DNA from 4 places in the Mesobacillus sp. MER 48 genome. Region 3 is predicted to be linked to each of the others. Evidence: predicted binding sites of a transcription regulator. Region 3 holds the regulator's gene; each other region holds the start of a gene.
What was found. Region 3 encodes Rex, which represses fermentation and respiration genes when NADH is low (regulators of the CRP and FNR family bind a similar motif). Its sites were predicted from a motif close to TTGTGAAATATTTCACAA; they were not measured.
Positions count from the first base shown of each region.

Region 1 (5,987 bases), on a different contig from region 3:
CACTCCTATTTCTTTGTTCAATAAACTGTCACAGTTGACTTCTAACATCGGAATCAACTTACTTTTTTTATCGATATAATATACCTATAGCAACTTTGTTTCGAAAATGTGAACAAAACGAAGAGAGAATGTGACGGGATTTTGACAATTCCCCATGCGTTATTTAGTTAACACTATCCAGATGTTATTATTGTCTCAATAACGAAAAGCCACGGAAGCTTATATTCTAAAAAAGGGTGATGACCATGCCAAACACAACGAAAGTGACTCATTCAATAGAAATTAAAGAATTGCTCCAGTTTGCAGACAGGACATTCAAGGTTAAGAAGGGCACATACTTGTTCCAGGAAGGCATGGAGGCAGAGGAGCTTTATTTGATTCTTGGCGGAAAGGTGCAGATTAGCAAGGTTACCCAGGATGGGCGCGAACTTGCGTTAAGGATTTGCGGAGAAAATGATCTATGCGGGGAATTGACCCTGTTTACCGAGGCACCAAAATATTTGCTTAGCGCATTGATCCTGGAGGATGCAACCATTTCCGCAATCAGGAAAGATGTCATCGAAAAGGAGATTTTTCAAAATCCATCACTCGCATTCGAATTCATGAAATGGATGAGCGACCATTTCCGCAAAACACAGACTAAATTCCGTGATTTAGTACTTAACGGAAAAAAGGGAGCGCTATTCTCTACATTGATCAGGATGACGAACAGCTATGGTATCCATAAAGATACCGGCATTCTGATTGACCTTCCATTAACAAATCAGGAACTGGCCAATTTCTGCGGCACATCACGTGAAAGTACAAACAGGATTCTGAATGACTTGAAACGCGAAGGAATCATCTCCATTAAAAAAGGGAAAATCCTGATCCATGATGTAGATTACTTACGCAAGGAAATCGGCTGTGAAAATTGTCCGGCGGTTTTCTGTTCAATCGACTAATATAAAAAGCGAGTGAAGCCCAGCTTCACTCGCTTTTCTATTATGAGGCAGCCCTTTTATAAGCGGAGCTGCTTTTTATCTTTCCTTTTCCCTGCTTTGTTAGCTTTCCTGCTTTTGTTTTCTCAGCGCTTTAGGAATATACACGCAGAACGGTTCGCTCTCCAGGTAATCTCCTGTCATGGCATATGCCCGAGAACGCGAACCTCCGCATACATGCCTGAACTCGCAAACACCACATTTCCCTTTGTATTCATCAGGATTCCTCAGTGACTTGAATACGGGAGATTCCCTGTAAATTTCAGCAAGAGGCTGTTCCCGGACATTCCCTGCTTTAACCGGTAGCAATCCGCTCGGGTACACATCTCCAATATGGGATATGAATACAAACCCATTTCCATCGTTAACACCTTTTGGAGCCCGGCCGAGACCATCGATGGATCCCGTCAACCCCTCATTTGTCAGGGCCGTCAAGTAGTTGATTTCGTCTGTATGATCCCTGGCTTCACGCATTTTTTGCTGGATGACAACCCGGCGGTAGTGCTGGGCAGCTGTAGTTTTTATGTCAAACTTCACCCGTTTGCTTAAATCATAAAGCCATTGGAACACTTTTTCATGCTCCACAGGTGAAATCATGTCCTTTTCCTGGCCGCGTCCTGTCGGGACAAGGAAAAATACACTCCACAGGACACATTCCAGATCTTCAACCATTTTTGCCATTTCATCTAAATACTCTATATTATATCGGGAAATGACGGTATTGATCTGTATCGGAATTTCGAGCTCGTGCAGATATTTTATTCTTTCCATCGTTAAATCAAAGGAACCGGCTGTTCCCCTGAAGTGGTCGTGAACTTCTGCTGTTGGTCCGTCGATACTGAAGGCCCATCGCGATAGACCGACCGCCTTTGCCTTTTCGATCGCTTCCTTGGTTACATTCGGTGTCGCACTAGGTGTCATCGATACACGGACACCCTTTTTTACAGCGTACTCGGCGATATCAAAAACGTCCTCCCTCATTAAAGGGTCTCCGCCTGTGAACACGAGCATCGGATTATTCATTTCGTATATTTGGTCAATCAGCGCTTTTCCCTCTTCGAAAGACAGTTCACGAGGATCTCTTCTATATTGTGCCTCCGCACGGCAGTGCAGGCATTTCAACTGGCAGGCTCTTGTAAGTTCCCAAATCACAATGAATGGGTCTTTGTTAAAATCTCTATCAAACATATTGGCGCCTCCTTAAGTACTTCTCTATACAAGAAGTATATAAGTGTTTCCAACATGTTTAAGTGAACTAACTCACATAAATTATGGCCAATCGTTTTTTTCTATGACAATTTTGTGACCTTTGTTTTCAGGACAAATAAAAACAGCAGGAGATTTCCTGCTGTCAGATGAAAGAAAAATCAAGGGCTGCTTTTATCTTGCGGACTAAATGGTCTGATGAACCAGCTGGTCTAATGCAACCATTTCTAACTTTTGATCACGAGGGATTGGATTGTTCTTGGAATGTATCTTTATCACATTTAGCGTTATATGTATCTATTTTAAAAGAGACTTACGGTTAGTTCCACACTAAGTTGAGGAATCCTGTTGATTGGAGTGGAAGGCGCGTAGACTCCTGTGGGATCAGACGGACAGGTGAGACCCCGCAGACGCCAACGGCGGCGAGGAGGCTCAGCGCCGGCCCCGCGGAAAGCGAAGCGCCTGGAACGGTAATCAAAAGCCCCATTCCAGCACAAACAAAAAAACTGTAGACAAGCTCGAATTCCATCGAGTTTGTCTACAGTCTGACAGCAAGAAATTTTCCTGTTGTTTCAAAAGGCTGATTAATCCCTTACCCCAAGGGCAATTTTCGCGTAACGTGACATCATGTCTTTTGACCATGGCGGATTGAAAACAATGTTCACTTCTGTATCTTTGACTTCTGGAAGGTCGGCAAGTGCTAATTTTACCTGTTCGACGATTGTGCCGGCAAGCGGGCAGCCCATTGACGTCAGGGTCATCGTTACAGTTGCAAGCCCTTCTTCATTCAAATCAACATCATATACAAGCCCTAAATTCACGATATCTACGCCAAGTTCAGGGTCAACGACCATCTCAAGCGCACCCATAATGCTCTCTTTTAATTCTTCATCCATCGGTGAACACTCCTTTATTAATGCTGTACCTGTTTCTATCATAACAATGATTCATTCCCATTAAAAGCGGAAGGTATTAGATATGCTTTGCAAACCACTCTGCTGAAGCCTCTACACCAGCGTTTGACACATTGTGCCCAGCATGTTCATCCGTAATGAACTCCAACATTCCTTTTGTTCCCACATAGTTTTTCCTGGTTTGCTCATAAAAATGATAGGCCGATTCATATGGTACTACTGGATCCATCCTGCCATGCCAGAACAACAGAGGACGTTTGTTCAGTTTTTCCGGCTGCTGGCTGAGGTCATACTGCTTCAGCTGATTGAGCAGTTCTGAAATTTCTTCTTTCGATAAATTGATATTTACATTCCGTTTTTCCATTTCATTCAGCTGCCACAGAGCAAACTGCTCAAATGACGGATTGCCCATTAAACTCACGCCGGCCTTGATCCAGTCATACTTAGCCATCGCGCCTAGCGTGGTGATGCCGCCCATCGATGTTCCGGCTACGCCAATCCTCGAAGGATAAACTAGTCCTTCATCGACCAATTCTGTTCTGATTGATGAAAGCTCTTCGATAGAAGTTATGACGATTTCCCAGAAACGGAAGCCAAGTTCTGTCTCTGACAATCCCTCACTGCGGGTTCCATGGTATTTTGCTTCTGGCATGATCACCCTAAAACCTTTTTCGGCATAGAGATAGGCATAATGCATGTTTCGTTCCTTTTTGCTTGTAAAACCATGCAGAAAAACAATCAATGGCATTTTATCTGAAAATTGACTTTGTTTTGCGATATGAAGAACGGGAATATCTTGAATGCGTTTCTTTTCGACTAAAATCACTGTTAAACCCTCCAAATTATGCGAACAGACAATAAATTTTACCGCGCTTTAAAGTATGTTATATGATTTTTTTACAATTTAAATGTAAAATGGTTACCATAGTGGTTATAAGAAGAAATTCACTACCATCCAAATATGTATTGTAGAACTCTTATGAAAAAAGAGCCAATCATACGCATAGGATTTAAAAAACAGAGATAAGAAGGAGTATTTATGGCTGAAAAACATTTAATCGCTTTAGACCTGGACGGTACATTACTTACAGATGATAAAAAGATTTCTGAACGAAACAAACGAGTCATCAAAAAAGCACGTGAAGAAGGACATGTAGTTATGATCGCTACAGGTAGACCATTCCGTTCGAGTGAAATGTATTACCATGAACTGCAGCTGGACACACCAATCGTCAATTTCAATGGAGCTTTCATTCACCATCCGCTTGACAACAGCTGGGGTGTACATCATTCCCCTTTATCGATCGATGTTGCCAAGGACATTGTCGAAGCACTCGATGACTTTAAATTTTATAACATCATCGCCGAAGTGATCGATGATGTATATGTCCATTATCATGATGAAAAATTGATGGATATCTTCAATTTAGGCAACCCAAATATAACAACCGGTGATTTAAGACGGTACCTAAAGGCATCTCCGACAAGTATGCTGATCCATTCTGACGAGGAGGATGTCCGCAAGATCCGTGCTCACCTTTCTGAGGTCCATGCAGAAGTGATTGATCACAGAAGCTGGGCAGCACCATTCCATGTCGTGGAAATTGTCAAAAATGGCTTGAATAAAGCTGTCGGGTTAAAAAAGGCCTCTGATTATTTCCAAATTCCTGCTGAGCGGATCATTGCATTCGGCGATGAAGACAATGATTTAGAGATGCTGGAATATGCAGGACGGGGAATCGCGATGGGCAATGCCGTGGCCGATGTAAAAAATATCGCCAACGATATGACCCTGACAAATGAGGAAGACGGAATTGGTGTGTATTTGAACGATCTGCTTAATCTGAAAGCACTATAAAATAACAAGAAGTGATTTGTCCGATAGGAATGAGTTCTATCGGACTTTTTTGCATGTTTTCCTGTTGCGTATGTCCAATTGGAGGCCTCTATCGGACACTTTTCCTTTCCTCACGCTTCTGTTTGTCCGATAGAAGGGCTCTATCGGTCACTTTTTCTTTCCTTACACTCCTGTTTGTCCGATAGGAGGGCTCTATCGGTCACTTTCCCTTTCCTCACGCTTCGGTTTATCCGATAGATAGGCTGTATCGGTCACTTTTCCTTTCCTTCCGTTTCTGTTTGTCCGACAAAGTTGCTGTACAGAAAAAATTCAATCATAAATGTCTGAACCTGCCAAATCGAACCTGGTTCGTTCCCGATTGTTTTTCCACTAAAAGAGCATACTATGACTGAAGCAGCCAGATTGACTGTTTCAAAATTCGCTCGTAGATGGAGGGGTAAAACGATGGGTAAAGGCAATAAATCCAAGCGTTTTGTACAGCAAGGGGTAGATTCTGTCTCCAAGCATTCTCAAAGAATCCCTTACCACACCACGTATGCCGAAGCTGAAGCTCAAAAGATGGCGAATGTCAGAGAGTCCTCTTTAGGGGGAATTTAGATGGGAAACAGGCTTTTTCAGGAAGCTAGGAAGGCTGTCCAATTAGCTCAGACTGCGGAGCCTGCGGAACAATCTGCAGCCATCAGCAAGGCGAAAAATGCTCTTTCTTCCGCATATGCCAATACAACGATGGCGGAAAAAGAGCAGCTAAGGTCATTCCAGGACGAGCTGAATTCAATTGAAAACCAGTAACAGCAAAGCTGGCGGGATTCCCGCCAGCTTTTGCTTTGATTTATTTATTTTGGTTGAATCTTTCGAGCAGGACTGGATAAGTGTGGATAATTTCACCCTCCTTACTGCGTTCGTAAAGATTGAGGATGAGCGATCCGTTTTTAGGCAGCTTATTTTCAGGAATTGTTACATCAAGCGAAAAAGGGTGCCATTTCGGGTATTTTGATTGTGGGACAACTTCTGTTTCAGCAATTAACTGGT
Region 1 covers NZ_JAMAUR010000002.1:74,635-80,621, reverse strand. Annotated here, with positions in the region: gene M3593_RS06660 (Crp/Fnr family transcriptional regulator) at 246-944, shown strand; gene M3593_RS06655 (TIGR04053 family radical SAM/SPASM domain-containing protein) at 1,044-2,168, opposite strand; gene M3593_RS06650 (metal-sulfur cluster assembly factor) at 2,771-3,082, opposite strand; gene M3593_RS06645 (prolyl oligopeptidase family serine peptidase) at 3,159-3,926, opposite strand; gene M3593_RS06640 (Cof-type HAD-IIB family hydrolase) at 4,140-4,958, shown strand; gene M3593_RS06635 (hypothetical protein) at 5,403-5,555, shown strand; gene M3593_RS06630 (DUF3813 domain-containing protein) at 5,556-5,747, shown strand; gene M3593_RS06625 (BsuPI-related putative proteinase inhibitor) at 5,788-5,987, opposite strand, start outside.
Region 1: the regulator Rex is predicted to act here: its motif matches at 2,229-2,246, upstream of M3593_RS06655 (TIGR04053 family radical SAM/SPASM domain-containing protein).

Region 2 (5,987 bases), on a different contig from region 3:
TTGAATGCGTCATGTTTGATCGTTTCAAGGGGAAACACTTGATCAATATAACGTTTATAAGCCTCTCCATTTATCGTACATCCAGAAGCCTTCGCATGTCCACCGCCTCCAAATTCTCCTGCGACAGCAGAAACGTCCACATGATCATGAATTGTCCTGAAACTGATTTTCTTGCCACCTACATTTAGGATCGCTATATAATCCAGGTGTGGAAACTCCTTCCCAAGTTCATTACCCAGCTCAGAATGATAGGATTCGGCATGGACGACTCCTCCATAGAGTCCATCATGCTCCATTTGAATGATTTCCCTTTTCTTCCTCCTTATATAACGTTCGATTTTACCCTCTTCCATTTCCAATAACTTTTGCTCAAATTCATCGAATTCGAATCCATTATCTGTTTGAAGCCTGGATATCATACGTTCTTCAAATTCTTCTATAGAAACCATGAAAAATAAATCATTCAGATTTTTCGCCTTGAAATTCTGGTGAATATCCCAATCCCATGTATCATACTGGCGGACCAGCTCAACAAACTCATTAAGTGTACCGTTATCAGCCAATTGGCGTTTGTCTTTCAAGTATTCATAAACTAATGAAGACGCGCTTGTAAGTGTACCAGATTCATCTTCCACTTTTACATATCCCCAGCTATAGTCATTGAAATGCAAAGCCGTTTTATGATGGTCGATCAGGTAAGCCTTCCCTCCTTCTGATACGAAACGATTGATTCTTTCCGTTACTTCGTGGTTGACGGAAAGGTCGGTTATGTATAGATGGTCTTCCTTTTTCAAGCGCTCATTCATTCTCTCAAAATATTTCTCCACCTGAAAATTCAACCCAGATACAGAATTATAGCGGATATCCGCTTGCTCACCGAATGCAAGCCGGAATAGAATCCCACATGCCACTCCATCCAAATCATTATGTGTAAATAAACGGTACATCGTTTTCCACCTTCACTTTCCCAAGCTGTTTACTCTATAAGAGCCTAATTTATAGTCTATTGTTGGCAAGATAATCTATACAAAAGAAAATCCAAAAAATTAGACAAGTTCAACAAGGGGACGAGCATAGATATTTAAAGAGGATTATAAGGAGGTGAAAACATGCATTTCTTTGTATTTAAAAGAAGGACTTTATATTTTATTGGCCTAATTGTCTTCATTGCCATCATCGGCTCAATTTGGATGAATTTAAAACCTGAATCCACTCCAGCTATAGGCGGACAGAATGAACAAATCAGGGAAATACACCTCGTGACAGGAGAATTCAAATCGAATACCGACGATGGTAAAGAAATTGAAGCATACCGCTGGGACCCAGGTACAATCTTCGTTGAAAAAGGCGAAAAGGTAAGCCTGAAAATTCTTGGCGTGAACGGCAAGGAGCATCCTTTCATCATTGAGGGAACAGAAATCAAGGGAGTTGTAAAAAAAGGCCAAGAAACCCTTGTCCCTTTGCAATTTGACAAGGAAGGAACATACAGACTGATCTGCCTTACCCACCCTTCAGCTGAACACAACGGGCCGATGATTGCTTATATTGTAGTGGATTGAAATCCATCCGAGAACAGGAATCCGATTCCTGTTTTTTCTTTTAATTGAAGGTTGTTTTCTCATTAAAATTTAAAATTGACACAAAACATACAAATCACTATAAACACAGTGCAAACATTTCCTGATAGCATAAATACATAAACATTTTTATATAACAGACTCTTTTAAACTTCATTTAATTATAGTACAGTTCACTTCACTTCACAGAGAAACTTCGTTAAAAACTTGTTTTAATAGTTTTGTTCATAATTTCACAAATACGTCACACTCATTCTGTTATATTCGTAGTATGATAATAGTGTGATAACTGTTATACAAACATCCACTTTAGAGGTGAACCAAAATGGAACAATGGAAAGGTTTTAAAAATGGTGCTTGGCAAGAAGAAATCAATGTTCGCGATTTTATCCTGAAGAACTTCTCTGAATATACCGGGGACTCAAGTTTCCTGGAAGGTGCCACAGAAGAAACACTCCAATTATGGCAGCAAGTAATGGAATTGACAAAACAGGAGCGCGAAAACGGCGGAATACTTGATATGGATACTGAAGTGGTTTCCACCATCACTTCACATGGCCCAGGCTATCTTGATAAAACAAAAGAAAAAGTTGTCGGTTTCCAGACAGATCAGCCATTCAAGCGCTCTATGCAGCCATTTGGAGGCATCCGCATGGCAAAGGCCGCATGCGAGGCGTATGGATACGAATTGGATAAGGAAGTTGAGAAGATATTTACTGACTTCCGTAAAACACATAACCAGGGCGTCTTCGATGTTTATACAAAAGAAATGCTCCAGGCCCGAAAAGCCGGCATCATTACCGGCTTGCCAGATGCCTATGGCCGCGGACGGATCATTGGTGACTACCGTCGTGTAGCTCTTTATGGCGTCGACTTCCTGATGGAGCAAAAGAAGAAAGACCATGGAATGACGAGCAGTGTCATGACTGAAGACACAATGCGCCTGAGAGAAGAAATCTCTGAGCAATACCGTTCATTGAATGAATTGAAGCAGCTTGCTAAGAGCTATGGATATGATATTTCCAAGCCAGCAACCAATGCAGCGGAAGCTTTTCAATGGGTCTACTTTGCATACCTTGCAGCAATCAAAGAACAGAACGGTGCAGCAATGAGCCTTGGACGTGTCGCGACCTTCCTGGATATCTATATTGAACGCGACCTCCAAAATGGAATCCTGACTGAACAAGAGGCACAGGAACTTGTCGACCATTTCGTCATGAAGCTTCGTCTCGTGAAATTTGCGCGCACGCCAGATTACAACGAGTTATTCAGCGGGGACCCTACCTGGGTAACAGAGTCAATTGGCGGTATGGCCCATACCGGGCAGTCACTTGTGACAAAGAACTCTTTCCGTTTCCTTCATACTCTTGATAATCTTGGCCCCGCACCGGAGCCTAACCTGACTGTTTTATGGTCCCCTGCCCTGCCAGAGAACTTCAAGAAATATTGTGCTGAAATGTCCATTAAAACAAGTTCAATTCAGTATGAAAACGACGATTTGATGCGCTGTGAATATGGTGATGACTATGGGATCGCCTGCTGTGTATCCGCGATGGAAATCGGCAAGCAGATGCAATTCTTCGGTGCCCGTGCCAATCTGGCAAAAGCTTTGCTTTACGCAATCAACGGCGGTGTCGATGAAAAGCTTAAGATCCAGGTTGCACCAGCCTTCGGCCCGATTACTTCTGATGTACTGGACTATAAAGAAGTAATGGAAAAATTCGATAATGTTATGGAATGGCTTGCTGGCCTTTACATCAACACTCTCAATGTTATCCACTACATGCATGACAAATACAGCTATGAACGGATTGAAATGGCTCTTCATGATACAGAAGTCCTCCGTACAATGGCAACCGGGATTGCAGGGTTAAGTGTCGTAGCGGATTCATTGAGCGCAATCAAGCATGCAAAGGTAAAAGTTATCCGTGACGAGAAGGGCATTGCAGTTGACTTTGAAACAGAAGGCGATTTCCCTAAATACGGCAACAACGATGACCGTGTCGACAGCATTGCTGTAGGGCTTGTCAAGAGCTTCATGACAAAACTGCGCAAGCACCCGACATATCGCAACTCTGTCCATACTATGTCGATTCTTACCATTACTTCAAACGTTGTATATGGCAAGAAGACTGGCAATACACCAGATGGCCGCCGCGCAGGCGAACCATTTGCACCAGGTGCCAATCCAATGCACGGCCGCGATACTAAAGGTACGCTTGCTTCCCTCTCATCAGTGGCTAAGCTTCCATACAGCTATGCAATGGACGGCATTTCCAATACTTTCTCCATCGTACCAAAAGCACTTGGTAAAGATGAAGAAAGCAGAACGAACAATCTTGTATCCATCCTTGACGGATATGCAATTAAGGATGGACATCACTTAAACGTCAACGTATTCAACAGGGAAACACTTTTAAACGCAATGGAACATCCTGAGGAGTACCCTCAGTTGACAATCCGTGTTTCTGGATACGCAGTGAACTTCATCAAGCTGACACGTGAGCAGCAGATGGATGTCATTAACCGTACTTTCCATGAAACAATGTAGACATCAATCGTGAACTGAACAGGAGCTGCCCTCCCTGGTGGCGGGTCCTCCTGTTTTATTGAAAGGAGAAATCATCATGAACGGAAACATTCATTCTATCGAAACCTTCGGAACTGTAGACGGACCCGGAATCCGCTATGTCATCTTCACGCAGGGGTGCCTGCTGCGCTGCCAGTTCTGCCATAACGCAGATACGTGGGAAATTGGCACAGGCAAACAAATGTCTGTTTCCGAAATCATTGATGATTTGAAGTCTTATCTGCCTTTCATTGAAGCCTCTGGTGGCGGAATCACAGTGAGCGGAGGAGAGCCTCTGTTGCAAATCCCCTTCATCACTGAGCTTTTCAAGGAGTGCAAAAAACTCGGACTGCATACTGCCATTGATTCTTCAGGCGGGTGTTACTCAAGCGCTCCCCTTTTCCAGGAACAGCTTGCCGAACTTTTGCGCTATACTGATTTAGTCCTTCTGGACTTAAAACATATTAACAGAAAGAAACATATTAAGCTGACAGGCATGGCGAATGAACATATTCTCGATTTCGCCCGCTACTTATCACAGCACAACGTCCCTATCTGGATCCGGCACGTACTTGTACCCGGGGTGACCAATGAAATTGATGACCTCACCGAGCTGGGGGCGTTCATAGGCACTTTGGAAAACGTACGCAAACTGGAAGTACTGCCTTACCACAAACTTGGGGTGTACAAATGGGAGGCACTGGGACTTGAATATCCGCTAAATGATGTGGAACCTCCATCAGATGATGAGGTCGAGCGTGCTTATAGACTACTAACAGCCAAGACAGCCTTAAAATGACAGCAGGAATTCTTTCCTGCTGTTTTTTCTGCATAGGTTCTTGATATTTCTCTAGTATCATTATGTTAATACATTTATTGGAGGATTTATTGATGTATCAATTGCTTTCGGAAATCAGCAACTATTTAAGCGGACCTTTTTTTACTCTGGTGAATCAGACAGAACAAATCCCCATACTCGCAAGCTTCCTGCTGGGACTTGTAGGTGCTCTTGCTCCATGTCAGCTCTCAGCCAATATAGGTGCCATCACGTACTATGGCAATCGCAGCTTGCAGGCGAAGAGCCATTGGACGGAAATGTCCTTTTTCATACTCGGCAAAATCACGGTCTTTTCTTTGCTGGGGCTTGCCGTTTGGCTAGTTGGAAATGGTTTTCAGCAAATGCTTCCAGAATTCTTTTCCTGGTTCCGCAAATTGATGGGCCCTCTATTCATTCTAATTGGCCTATCTCTTATAGGCCTCTTCGCATTCAATTGGATCAGCCGCTTAACATCTTTCCTGCCTGAATGGGGAGGCAGAGGCAAGACAGGTTCGTTTTTAATGGGGGTAAGCTTTTCCATCGCATTCTGCCCAACCATGTTTTCACTATTCTTCTTCACTCTCATGCCCATTGTGCTCAGTTCATCATATGGCGCAGTACTGCCGGCCGTTTTTGGAGCAGGCACCTCAATCCCGCTGATTATATTTGCCGCAATCATCTCCTTCATGGGACTTGATGGTTCATTAATGAAAAAAAGCCGCAAAATAGGAGCTATGGTGCAAACTTCTGCAGGATATATTTTAATCTTGGTCGGAATCATGGATACTTTGACTTATTGGGTATAAAATTCACAGCAAAAAGGCCGACGTTCAAGTCAGCCTTCTTTTTCATGAGACAAATTCACTAAAGCCTCAGTCAGCTCTTTTCGTTCTTTTTCCGCTGTTTCCGAAGAAATGATCTCTTCCATTGACAGTTTATCAACAGCCTCATGTTCTGCATAGAAAACAACTCTACGCAATGTTTCGGTTTGCTTCTCTTTCAGTTCAGGCTTCCTTCGGTACAA
Region 2 covers NZ_JAMAUR010000001.1:458,475-464,461, forward strand. Annotated here, with positions in the region: gene M3593_RS02290 (DHH family phosphoesterase) at 1-947, opposite strand, end outside; gene M3593_RS02295 (cupredoxin domain-containing protein) at 1,110-1,559, shown strand; gene pflB (formate C-acetyltransferase) at 1,903-4,128, shown strand; gene pflA (pyruvate formate-lyase-activating protein) at 4,205-4,945, shown strand; gene M3593_RS02310 (urease accessory protein UreH domain-containing protein) at 5,038-5,769, shown strand; gene M3593_RS02315 (cation:proton antiporter) at 5,799-5,987, opposite strand, start outside.
Region 2: the regulator Rex is predicted to act here: its motif matches at 1,799-1,816, upstream of pflB (formate C-acetyltransferase).

Region 3 (5,987 bases):
ATTTATATAATAATGAATCTCTATTTTTTTTGCAAGCGTGAAGCTAAAATTTTTCATGAAAATTCACGAGGGTCCTGATGGTGTCGAATGCTGGTGAAATCTCTGCTGACGGCGTCACTTCCTGGTTTGGTAGAGGACGTGCTTCTTCAGCGGACTATCCTGATCCACTCTTGGGTGAAGAAATGTTTTAACAGGTTTCATGCCGATTTTTTTCATGACATTGACAGAGGGTTTATTGATTTCTGCTGTAAAACTGACGACCTCGCTAAAGCCCAGGTTCTTGAATCCATATTCCAAACAGGCCCTGGCACCTTCTGTTGCATAACCTTGGCCCCAGGCATTTTTCTTCAGCCTCCAGCCAATTTCGATGCACGGGGTAAAATCTGATTCGAATGTTGCCCTGTGAAACCCTATGAATCCAATGAACTCTTTTGTTCTCTTCTCTTCAACCGCATATAACCCAAAGCCGTATTCTTTGAACTCGGCAAGAATCGCCTGATAAAATCTCTCAGTTTCTGCCGAGGATAAAACACGAGGAAAATAATTCATCACATCCGGGTCTGCATTCATTTTGCAAAAGTGCTCTAAATCTGCGCTTAACCAGTCGCGCAAAATCAGTCGGGATGTTTCCAAATAAATCATTTGGACCTCCAATCATTTTTAATTCACCTTAACAAGTATCTGGTAGTCAGGGAATACTAAGTTCGAACAACCAACTTTTTCATCCTGACCCTACAATTTGAACTTTCAAATCATTTACTAGTAGAATATAGAGAGTGTATAGATAAGCAAAGCTATCCCCGTATTTTATTTTACAGGCCAGCATATTATTACGTAAAATTTCAGAACATACATTTCTGCATTATTAAGGAGTTTTTTCGATTGAAAAAAGAATACTGGTACGTCATTATTGCCTATATTGTTATGCAGCTTTCAAGCCTGGTCGGTGTCCCAATCATTGCTTTCATCGGTGCTGCGATGGGAAAAAGCCTTGATGAAATGCAAACCCTTGCGATTCCATACTGGCTTGTGATCAGCTTTTCACTGACTCTTCTGATCATCCTGCTGATTTTAAGGAAGGAAAGAACCATAAATGCTGATTTGCGTGAAGTATCTTCGCCGGCAAGTTCGGCTGCCTGGGCTTTCGCCGGGGTATTCCTGGCCTTGTTCGCGCAGTCGATTGCAGGCAGCATCGAAAGCATGCTTGGAATTGAGATGGGCTCGGAGAATACTCAGGAAATCATCAAACTGATTGAAAGGTTTCCGGTTGTGATTCTCGTCAGCTCGATCATCGGTCCGATTTTGGAGGAAATCGTCTTCAGGAAGATTATTTTTGGCAGTCTGCACAGGAAAATGAACTTTTTCTTAGCAGCCTTGATCAGTTCCGTCATATTCGCACTGGCCCATATGGAGCCGGAGCATGTGATCCTATACTCTGCGATGGGCTTTACGTTTGCCTTCCTTTATGTAAAAACAAAGCGGATCATCGTGCCGATCATCGCCCATGTTACAATGAATACAATGGTTGTACTGCTTCAATCCGTATTCAGGGAAGACATTGAGAGAATGATAAAAGAAGCAGAGAAAATACAAAGCTTTATTGGGGGATTTTAAGTCATGAAGCAATCGCCTATGTTTTCAGGCATTGTCTACATCTTGTTAGGCAGCTTATTCACCTATTTCGCCATCCAAAATGTCAACGATACAGGCTGGGGATTTTTCAGTTATTTGCTCGTCCTGCTCGCAACGTTCGATTTCGGTTCCGGCATCAGAATGATCCTGTTCCATTTCAAACTGAAACAAATGGATAAAAAATAGCTCCTTCATCGAAGGAGCCATTTTTTATTCTTCAGAATCACTGTCTGTCGGATAATGCTTCAAGAAATAAATCAATGATTGCAATTCTACTGCCAGATCAATATGATGGATCCTGATTGAAGACGGTACATTCAGCCTCGCGGGCGTAAAATTCAGGATCCCCTTCACATTCGCCTGTACCAGTCTGTCCGTAATCGGCTGTGCTACCGCTGACGGCACGGTCAGGATCGCCACCTGGATGCCTTCCTCGACAACAACTTTATCGAGGTCATCCATGTGATAGACAGGTACATCGCCAATCTGCGTCCCAACCTTATCCAGGTCGACATCGAAGGCAATTTGAATTTTTGTATTATTGTTTTTGGAAAAATTATAATTCAAAAACGCCGTTCCTAAATTACCAACACCGATCAGCGCAACCTTCGTGAGTTCATCCTGGTCGAGCGTCTTTCGGAAAAAAGTCAGCAGGTAATTCACATTGTAGCCGTAACCCTTTTTACCCAAAGCCCCGAAATAGGAAAAGTCCCTTCTGATCGTAGCCGAATCCACTTTTACCGCTTCACTCAGTTCCGCGGACGATACCCTCTGCTTGCCTGAAGAATGCAAGTTCAATAAAAATCGGTAATACAGCGGCAAGCGTTTTGCAGTTGCCTGCGGAATCTTCATAGCATCATTCGTCATTCTCCATCCTCCACCTGTTCGTATTCTATTTTAACTTCTCATCTCTCTTAAAATCGCCGTTTTTCCCGCCAGTTTTCTCCACAAGATAGGTTTTGCCGATCACCATGCCTTTGTCAACGGCCTTGCACATATCATAAACAGTCAGCGCGCATGCTGATGCTGCTGTTAACGCTTCCATTTCTACCCCTGTATTCCCTTTTGTTTTAACTGCTGCAGCGATATTTAAAATATAATCATTTCCATTTTGCTCCCATTCAAACGAAAGGTCAATTCCTGTTAATGGAATCGGATGGCACATCGGAATGATTTCGGACGTCTTCTTGGCTGCCATGATGCCAGCAACCTGCGCGACTGCCAGGACATCACCTTTTTTCATCTTATTTTCAGTAATCCTTACATATATATCTTCATTAACGGTAATGCTTGAATGGGCGACTGCCGTACGGACCGTCTCAGGTTTTTCACTGACATCGACCATCTTCGCTCTTCCCTCTTCATTAAAATGCGTAAATTCTGCCATCTTCAAGCTCCTTTCAACCAAATAATACACTATTTTCACAAACTTGTGTGTGAACTTTGTTTCTATCTTCACATATAGAAGATGAAATTTTTCTGCCTTACCGCCTGTAGCAGGCCGCACATATTGCCGAGCCAATAGGATTGGGTTACACTATCCCTAAGGCATTAGAGGTGAAAAATAATGATTCTATTACAAGTCAATCAGCTATCAAAATATTTTGCGGCTGATCTTATTTTATCGAATATCAAGTTTGAAATACAGACCAATGATCGTGTTGCTCTTGTCGGCCGGAACGGGGCTGGGAAATCAACCCTCCTGAAAATCATTGCCGGCTATGAATCCCATGACGGCGGCGAGATCATCCGCCCGAAAGGAACATCAATCGGCTATCTTGCCCAGAATACCGGGCTGGAATCCGAGAAAAGTATTTGGGATGAAATGCTGGCCGTTTTTGATCATCTGCACAGCATGGAAAAAGACCTGCGCCGGCTTGAGGAAAAAATGTCTGATCCTAACATTCTGTCGAACGAGTCCGAGTATGAAAGAGTATTGAAGGATTATGACGTTTTGCAGGTCCAGTTCAAAGAAAAAGGCGGCTATCAGTACGAAGCTGACATCCGCTCGGTCCTGCACGGCCTGAACTTCCAGTCTTTTGATTATTCCACAAAAATCTCCACTTTAAGCGGAGGACAGAAAACAAGGCTTGCGCTCGCCAAGCTGTTATTGACACGTCCTGATATTTTGATTCTTGACGAACCGACCAACCATCTGGACATCGACACGCTATCCTGGCTTGAACAGTACCTACAGGGTTATGCCGGTGCGATTCTGATTGTTTCACACGACCGTTATTTCCTTGATAAGGTTGTGAACCAGGTATACGAAATCTCCCGTCACCAGCTGACGAAGTTCCCGGGCAATTACAGCTCATATTTAGAACAAAAAGCAGCAAATTACGAGCGCGACCTGAAGTTATATGAAAAGCAGCAGGATGAAATCTCCAAGCTGCAGGATTTTATCCAGCGGAACCTTGCCAGGGCCTCGACAACGAAACGGGCCCAGAGCCGCCGGAAACAACTCGAGAAAATCGATCGGATGGACAGGCCGATGGGAGATGAAAAGTCAGCTTCCTTCAGCTTCCAGATTGAACGCCAGAGCGGGAATGACGTCCTGAAGGTAAATACACTTGCTGTCGGCTATCAGAATGAAGCCGTATCCGAAAATATCTCTTTTAACCTTTCGCGTGGCGACAGTACTGCACTTGTTGGGCCAAACGGCGTCGGAAAATCGACCTTACTAAAAACAATCGTCGAAAAACTGCCTTCGATTACCGGCAATATTCAGTACGGCTCAAATGTCTCAATCGGCTATTACGATCAGGAACAGGCAGAGCTGAGCTCGAATAAAAAAGTTTTAAATGAACTGTGGGACGAGTATCCACTGAAATCGGAAAAGGAAATCCGCACCGTATTGGGCAATTTCCTTTTTTCAGGCGATGATGTGTTAAAAATCGTCTACACCCTGAGCGGCGGTGAAAAAGCACGGTTGGCACTAGCCAAGCTGATGCTGCAAAAGTCCAATTTCCTAATTTTGGATGAACCGACAAACCATCTGGACCTGGACAGCAAGGAAGTGCTTGAGAACGCCTTGATCGATTATCCAGGCACCATCCTGTTCGTCTCCCACGACCGTTACTTTATCAACAGGATCGCTACCAAGGTCCTTGAGCTCGATCGTAGTGGGGCAACAGAATATCTAGGTGATTATGATTATTATGTCGAGAAGAAGTTAGAGCAGGAAGAACTTGAGGAACTGGCCAGACAGGCGGCCATAGCAGCTGGCATAGTCACCGAATCAGTCAAACAGGACAAGACCTCCTATCAGCAGGATAAAGAGGCAAAGAAGCTCGAGCGCCAGCGCAAACGGCGTATGGAAGAGGTCGAAGCGTTGATCGATAAGCTCGAGACAGAAGTTGCAGAATATGAAGAATTGCTTTGTGACCCCGAAGTATTCCAGGATCACGAAAAAGCAGGAGAAATCAATTCTAAAATCGAAAAAGCCAAGGAAAAACTCGACGAACTGATGGAAGAGTGGACAGAATTGGCGTAAGTTTGGAAAAACCGGGCATGAATGTGTCCGGTTTTTTTGTATGTGAAAACTTATTGATGATGGTTATCCACAGAAAGTTGTGGATTGTTTACTAATGATTTGGTTTGTGCGCAAAAACGGTGTATTTAATAGCAAAAATGCTGTTTTTATTCGCAAAACCAACCTTTTTATTCGCAAACTGGAAAAATCAAATATTATTTCCAATTTAAGAACCCAGAATTCTACTTTTTATCCAACAAAAAAGTCCCGATTAGCAACCGGGACTTTTTGTTCACATAGTTATTCACATAGTGAAGATTGATTTATAGGTTATCCAGAGACTTTTCCACATTATCCACAAAACAAGCATTTCTTATCCACATTATACACAATCTAACACTGTTTTCGTTTACATATCCACAGAAGAGTCTGACAAAAATACTTTTTAACTGCGACTTTAGTTGTGGATAGTTATCTCCAGACCAGGGTTTCCGTTCAATGTCAGTGCTGCTCTTTGCCCTTTATCATACATGACACTACCTGCAGCGGCAATCATCGCTGCGTTATCAGTGCATAAAGACAGCGGAGGAATGACAATTTCCACATCTGAACCTGCAAATTCTGTGGATAATTTTTCTCTCAGGCCTTTATTGGCTGCAACTCCTCCGGCAAGCAAAACTTGTTTCACACCATATTCCTTTACAGCCTTTTGGGTCTTCGTGACGAGTACATCAATGACACTCTCCTGGAAGCTTGCCGCAAGCTCTTCAGGAGCAATTTCTTCTCCCCGCTGCTGTGCGTTATGCACAACATTGATCACAGCCGACTTCAGCCCGCTAAAGCTGAAATCATAAGACCCTTCCTCCAGCCATGCCCTCGG
Region 3 covers NZ_JAMAUR010000012.1:55,364-61,350, forward strand. Annotated here, with positions in the region: gene M3593_RS22390 (GNAT family N-acetyltransferase) at 115-642, opposite strand; gene M3593_RS22395 (CPBP family intramembrane glutamic endopeptidase) at 883-1,614, shown strand; gene M3593_RS22400 (YdiK family protein) at 1,618-1,818, shown strand; gene M3593_RS22405 (redox-sensing transcriptional repressor Rex) at 1,843-2,499, opposite strand; gene moaC (cyclic pyranopterin monophosphate synthase MoaC) at 2,525-3,019, opposite strand; gene M3593_RS22415 (ABC-F family ATP-binding cassette domain-containing protein) at 3,200-5,128, shown strand; gene tsaD (tRNA (adenosine(37)-N6)-threonylcarbamoyltransferase complex transferase subunit TsaD) at 5,565-5,987, opposite strand, start outside.

Region 4 (5,987 bases), on a different contig from region 3:
ACCTGTCGTTCCGATAATAGCTGCCTTCACGTTTTTCCTCCTTTCACGATATGCATAAATAAACATATTTATTTATAATTATTAGTAAAGTTCTTTTTATTATAAAAACTAAACTATAAAAAGGCAACTAAATTATTAAAAATATGTGAACATTTCACAATTAGATTGATGATTTTGTATGCTTTACAATATAATTATATTAATATCAGATACGGACGGGTGTATAAACTCCCTTAATAAGGTGGTAATCACATGTTGACGGCTGCAACCTTGTCACCAAATATGAATAAGCTGTTTGAAAAAGTTCATAGAATTAAAAATATCGATAAAGGAAGCTTCCTTTTTGAAGAGGGAAATACTGCGAATGAGTTATACATTATCCAGAGCGGGAAATTCCAGGTCAGCAAAATGATCCCAGATGGGCGCGAGCTTACGATCAGAATGTGCTCTGCCGGTGAGTTGGTTGGAGAATTGACATTGTTCAGTCCGGAATCGCAGCATATATTGAACGTCAGGGCTTCTGAAAGCGGGAGTGTTGCGGTTATTCAAAAGGACCGGCTCGAGGACGAAATCGCAAAAGATAGCGGATTGGCACTGGAACTCGTTAAATGGCTTTCCCTGCAGCACCGCAAATCGCAAACCAGGTTCAGGGATTTGGTCCTTCACGGAAAGAAAGGTGCATTGTACTCTACCCTGATCCGTTTGGTGAACAGTTTCGGTGTAAAAACCGAAGACGGCATGAAAATTGATGTATCCTTGACAAATCAGGAACTCGCAAACTTCTGCGGCACATCGCGTGAAGTTGTAAACCGGTTATTGAGCGAGCTCAGGAAACAGGATATCATCTCTATCGACAAAGGATATATAACCATACATGCACTTCATCGCCTGAAACGGGAAATCGACTGCGAGAATTGCCCGATTGAAATATGCAATATTGAATAAGAAAAGCGCAAGCGCCTATCCTATCAGGACCGACAAGCGCTGGAAGGCCTGACAGGCTAGGCGATAGATCTGGACATTTAGCGAGTTTTCGATTTATATAGAGAAATTTTCAATTTAAATAGTGAGTGTTTTCAATTTTTATAGCGACTTTTCGATTTTTATAGCGACTTTCAATTTTATATAGCGAGTTTTCAATTTATATAGCGACTTTCAATTTTATATAGCGACTTTCAATTTTATATAGCGACTTTCAATTTTATATAGCGAGTTTTCAATTTATATAGCGACTTTCAATTTTATATAGCGACTTTTCGATTTATATAGCGACTTTCCAATTTTATAGCTTGAAATGAAATTTATATATTCTCTTATCTCTTAAAGAAAAGCCGCCAGATTTCTGGCGGCTTTCTTTATTTTTTATTGAATTGCGAAAAGCATGATGATGAAAAACAATGCTGCGTTTATGATTTCATATATTCCAACCTTCATGACGCTAAGTGGCTTGCCGTAAAATGCGACGGCTCTGATCAGGCTTGGTACTGCAGCAACGGCGACAATGACTTCTCCGGCTGCCAGCCACAAAACCGGGACCAGCAAATGATAAGTCCAGGATATCCACTTGAATTGACTGTTTTTCTTTTCCCGGATCATCGTTTTCACATAGAAAGTACTTCCTGTGAAAAATAGTATACTTGAAGCAAAAACGAGAACACCGTGCTGATTGATTTCTGCAGCAGGCAGATAACTGCTTGCAAGGCCAGCGATGGAAAAAACAATGATCGCGCTTAGATCATTCATCAGTGCCCTGTCTTTATTTTTGGCCGAGAAATAGGCATTAAGGACGAAAAATGGAATCATCGCAAACCCAAAGAACACAATGGATGGTGTCGTGAATAACGGGACCATTAAGAATACTAAGGATGGGATGATATAGATTAGCGCCCATTTGCGATAAAACGGGATTTTCTTTTTTTTGAACATCAACAGAAGCGGATATGTTCCCAAATATAGTAATAGCCACCCAATAAAAAACGGGATATGCTGCCAGACGATTTCACTTGCCGCTGCTCCAAGCCAGAAAGGGATGATCAACATCGCCCAGGCTCCATGCTGTTTTGGCATAAATAATTTCATGAATAAACACTCCCTTTTGGTTCCTGCTTTAACTATAAAACAGCCGGAGGATTACATAAGTGAAACTCATCACATTTTGCCACCCCTGTTTGCAACTGACACCGAACTGTCAAAAAAGAGCCACTAAAATAAAATAAGCTGCACACAATTGGTTGTATTCGATAACCAATTGTGTGCAGTCAAGAGTTCATCCTCTTTTCTCAACCTGAAGCTTGAGATAGATTTTCTTCAAATATTGATGCGGCTTCAAAAGATAATAAATTTCCTTTGTGAATGCCAGACTTAACAGGAACAAGAACACAACGACAAAATGGATCTTTGAGAGAATGGAAATCTCCAGGATTAAGCTTATGTCTGGCTGCAGCTGTGCGAGACTGATCAGCCATCGGAACAATAGGAGCGGTTCATCAGCCATGCTGCTCGAAAGCACTATGGCAATCCCGGTCGCTGTACTCGCAGCCATCATTACTTTTACCACCATCAGCAGAAGCTTCCCTGCTGTTGAGCGTGCCTCCTCATCCCTTGATGAATCATATCGCCAGACCAGGCCCATCCCAACTATGGCAACTACCGTATAAGGGTAGACAATCCATAAAAACATCTGCAGCATTTCCACTGCTTTCACCTCACAAAAATTACACAATCATCGGACTCCATTTAACATTCTAACCGTGCAAGTGTGAAGTGACAGTGATAAAAGTCGCCCATCCAGCTAAATTCGACATAAAAATAGGTGGAAAGACGAACTTTCCACCTAAACTTGCTCGAGAATATAATCAAGAACCCAATTCACTCCCCTGTCATCTTCCATTTGAAAGACAGGGCAGGCACAATCTTTCAATAGATTGGCCAGATTCGGGTCACGATAAAAAACCACCTTGATATTTGCAAGAACTTTCAATAATTCTAAATCTGCTTCGTTCCTTAGAATGACCGCTTTTGGATAAGCCTCGCGTTTGTAGCCTTCTATCAGGATGACATCTGTCTTGAAGCAGGATAAAACCTCTATTTCTTCAGCCAGGGACCATTGCCGATTCTCCGCGTGAAGGACGAGCCTGCCTCCACCTTCGACAAGGGAGACAACTGCTCCTGCGCCCATATGGCGGCCTGAATCCTTTTCCTCCGCGATATCCGGCTTTCCACCGTGGCCATGGTGTTTGATCGTAGCAACCTCCAGGCCAGCTGCAGAAAGCTGCTGAATCAGGTTAAGGCTCAGTGTCGTCTTCCCGCTGTTCTGATATCCTGCCACCTGGAACAGTACCGGTTTTACCAAGGCCAGTCACTGCCAACATGGTCCTCTAGCATCAGGACCTCGACCTCAGTTCCTTCTTCGAAACCTCTTGTTCCTCCCGGAAGAATCATAAGTGAATTAGCACCCGCTAAGCTCATGATAATATTCGACTTATCAAGACCGCTCGGTGTAACTGCCAGCTTTCCGTTTTCGATTGTCAAGGCACTCCTGACAAATCTTGTGAATGGATTTGCCTTAGGGAAATTGGCATCCAAAATCGCCTTTTCCTTCCTTAGATGCGGCTTATCGGTAAACAGCATTGTTCTGATGATCGGCCGGGCGAATAGCTCAAATCCTACATAGCAGGCAGATGGGTTTCCAGACAGGCCAAACAGCAGCTTGCCATCCAGCTGGGCAACCGTCGACACGCTTCCCGGACGCATCGCTACTTTATTGAACAGGACTTCCGCTCCAAGCTTTGCATAAATTTCCGGCAGGTAGTCATAGTCCCCTACGGAAACTCCCCCGGTTGTAATGAATAAATCCACTTCCTCAATCGCTTTGCTTACTGCATCAAAGCAGGTGTCAAAGTCATCAGGCAGCTGACCGAAATATTTAACTTCAGCTCCCGCCCGGAGAATCTGAGCGGAAATCATATATGAATTGCTGTTGCGGATTTTTCCCGGTTCAAGCGGCTCATGGACATCAAGCAGTTCAGTGCCGGTTGCATAAAGGCCTATCACCGGTTTTTTCGCAACAGGGACCTGAGCATAGCCAAAAGTCGCCAGCATCGCCTGGATACCAGGATTGATGAACGTGCCTTTTTTGACAAGCACTTCCCCTTCCTTTGCATCCTCGCCGCGATAGGAAACATTGTCTCCTTTATTATGCTTGCGTTTCGTTTCCATATATTTCTTTCCATCACGCTCGATTTCCTTTACTAATTCAAGCATGACCACAGCATCGGCGCCAACTGGCATTTGGGCCCCAGTCATGATCCTTACAGCCTGGAAAGGTCCCAGTTCCTTATCCGTAAGCATTCCTGCCCCAATATGGTCCACCACTTCAAATTCGACTGACTGGTTTTGGGAAGCTTCCGCTGAATCGACTGACCTTATTGCATAGCCATCGTAGGGTGCTCTGTCAAAATGCGGAACATCACTTGTGGCTTTCAGATCCTCTGATAAATAGCGCCCATAACTCTCATTGATTGAAACATATTCGATAGAGCCACTCTTTTTGTGCTCCATTACTCTCTTAACTGCCTCTCCGATTGGGATAGGATTCCTTCGCTCTAACATATAATCAGCTCCTATTGCAGGCTTCTCTTGATTGATTACCCTTTTCATTATAAGAGTAATGTAAAAATGAATACATAACAAACCTCACAGTATTCTCTCATAAAAACTTTTAAAAATATGTAGATTTTTTGTGAAGTGTGATACACATCACCAAGTAGTAATTACATTTGCTTTATGCTGAGTATGTAAACAGTATACATTTTTTATTGGAGGTTTTTTTAATGAAAATGCCTTTTGAACAACATTCACTAGTTAAAGATATTGTCAATATATTCCCTCAATCCAGTGATTTATTCAAGAGAAACAGACTCGACTTTTGCTGTGGCGGCAACCGTCCGCTATCAGAAGCCGCGTTGGAGCAGAACCTTGACGTTCCTGAATTGATGAATCAGCTGGAAGAACTTTACAAAAAACATAATGGCACAGCCGAAAACATGGAGGTATGGACCGATACAGATTCTGAAGAATTGATCGAGCATATCAAGAATAAATACCACCGTGAGCTTGAGGAAGAACTGAAAATGCTAAGCCCATATGTAACCAAAGTAGCGAAAGTCCATGGTGAACGCCACGATGAACTGTTAAAAGTAAATGAACTTTTTTATGAATTAAAAAAGGAGCTCTTAGAGCATACAGCCAAAGAGGAAGCCACAGTGTTCCCGCTGCTTCTGGAACTTGAAAGTGCTGATGTTGAAAAGCGGGCTGGAATCATTGCCGAAATCGAAGAATTAGAGAAAGAACATGATCATGCAGGCTCAATATTGAAACAATTACGCGAGATTACTGAAGATTTCAATCCGCCAATCGATGCATGCGGAACATACCGTTTAGTTTACAAGCGGCTTGAAGCCCTGGAGTCACACACATTCATGCATGTACATCTTGAGAATAATATTCTATTCCCGAGATTTATTGCATAAAAGGAAAATCGCAGGCCTCAGTAAAAAAATGACCCCTTTTTCTCAAGATGGGGTCATTTTTTGGTTGGTCTATAATGCACCTGAAAACAGTCTGGCGAAGGATTCCTTCGTTCTTTCCCAGAGTCCTCGTTTATGATATTGGACAGCACTGATTTTCTCTGAATCTTCGAGGTCCGCTTCATAATGTGCTACAAGATCTCTGATTGAACTCGTTCCAAGCAGGAAGACGTTCACTTCAAAGTTAAGATGGAAACTCCTCATGTCCATATTGGCCGTCCCAATCGAAGCGATATTCCCATCGACAATGATGACCTTTTGGTGCAGGAACCCCTTTTTATAGGAGTAAATCTCTGCCCCATTCCGCAGCAGTTCAGAAAAGTATGATCGGCTGGCATATTGTGTCAGATAGCTGTCATTGATTTCCGGAACCATGATCCTTACTTCTATTCCTTTGGC
Region 4 covers NZ_JAMAUR010000002.1:84,742-90,728, reverse strand. Annotated here, with positions in the region: gene argC (N-acetyl-gamma-glutamyl-phosphate reductase) at 1-30, opposite strand, end outside; gene M3593_RS06705 (Crp/Fnr family transcriptional regulator) at 253-945, shown strand; gene M3593_RS06700 (YwiC-like family protein) at 1,363-2,079, opposite strand; gene M3593_RS06695 (respiratory nitrate reductase subunit gamma) at 2,267-2,689, opposite strand; gene mobB (molybdopterin-guanine dinucleotide biosynthesis protein B) at 2,834-3,352, opposite strand; gene M3593_RS06685 (molybdopterin molybdotransferase MoeA) at 3,346-4,611, opposite strand; gene ric (iron-sulfur cluster repair di-iron protein) at 4,833-5,531, shown strand; gene cls (cardiolipin synthase) at 5,601-5,987, opposite strand, start outside.
Region 4: the regulator Rex is predicted to act here: its motif matches at 2,137-2,154, upstream of M3593_RS06700 (YwiC-like family protein).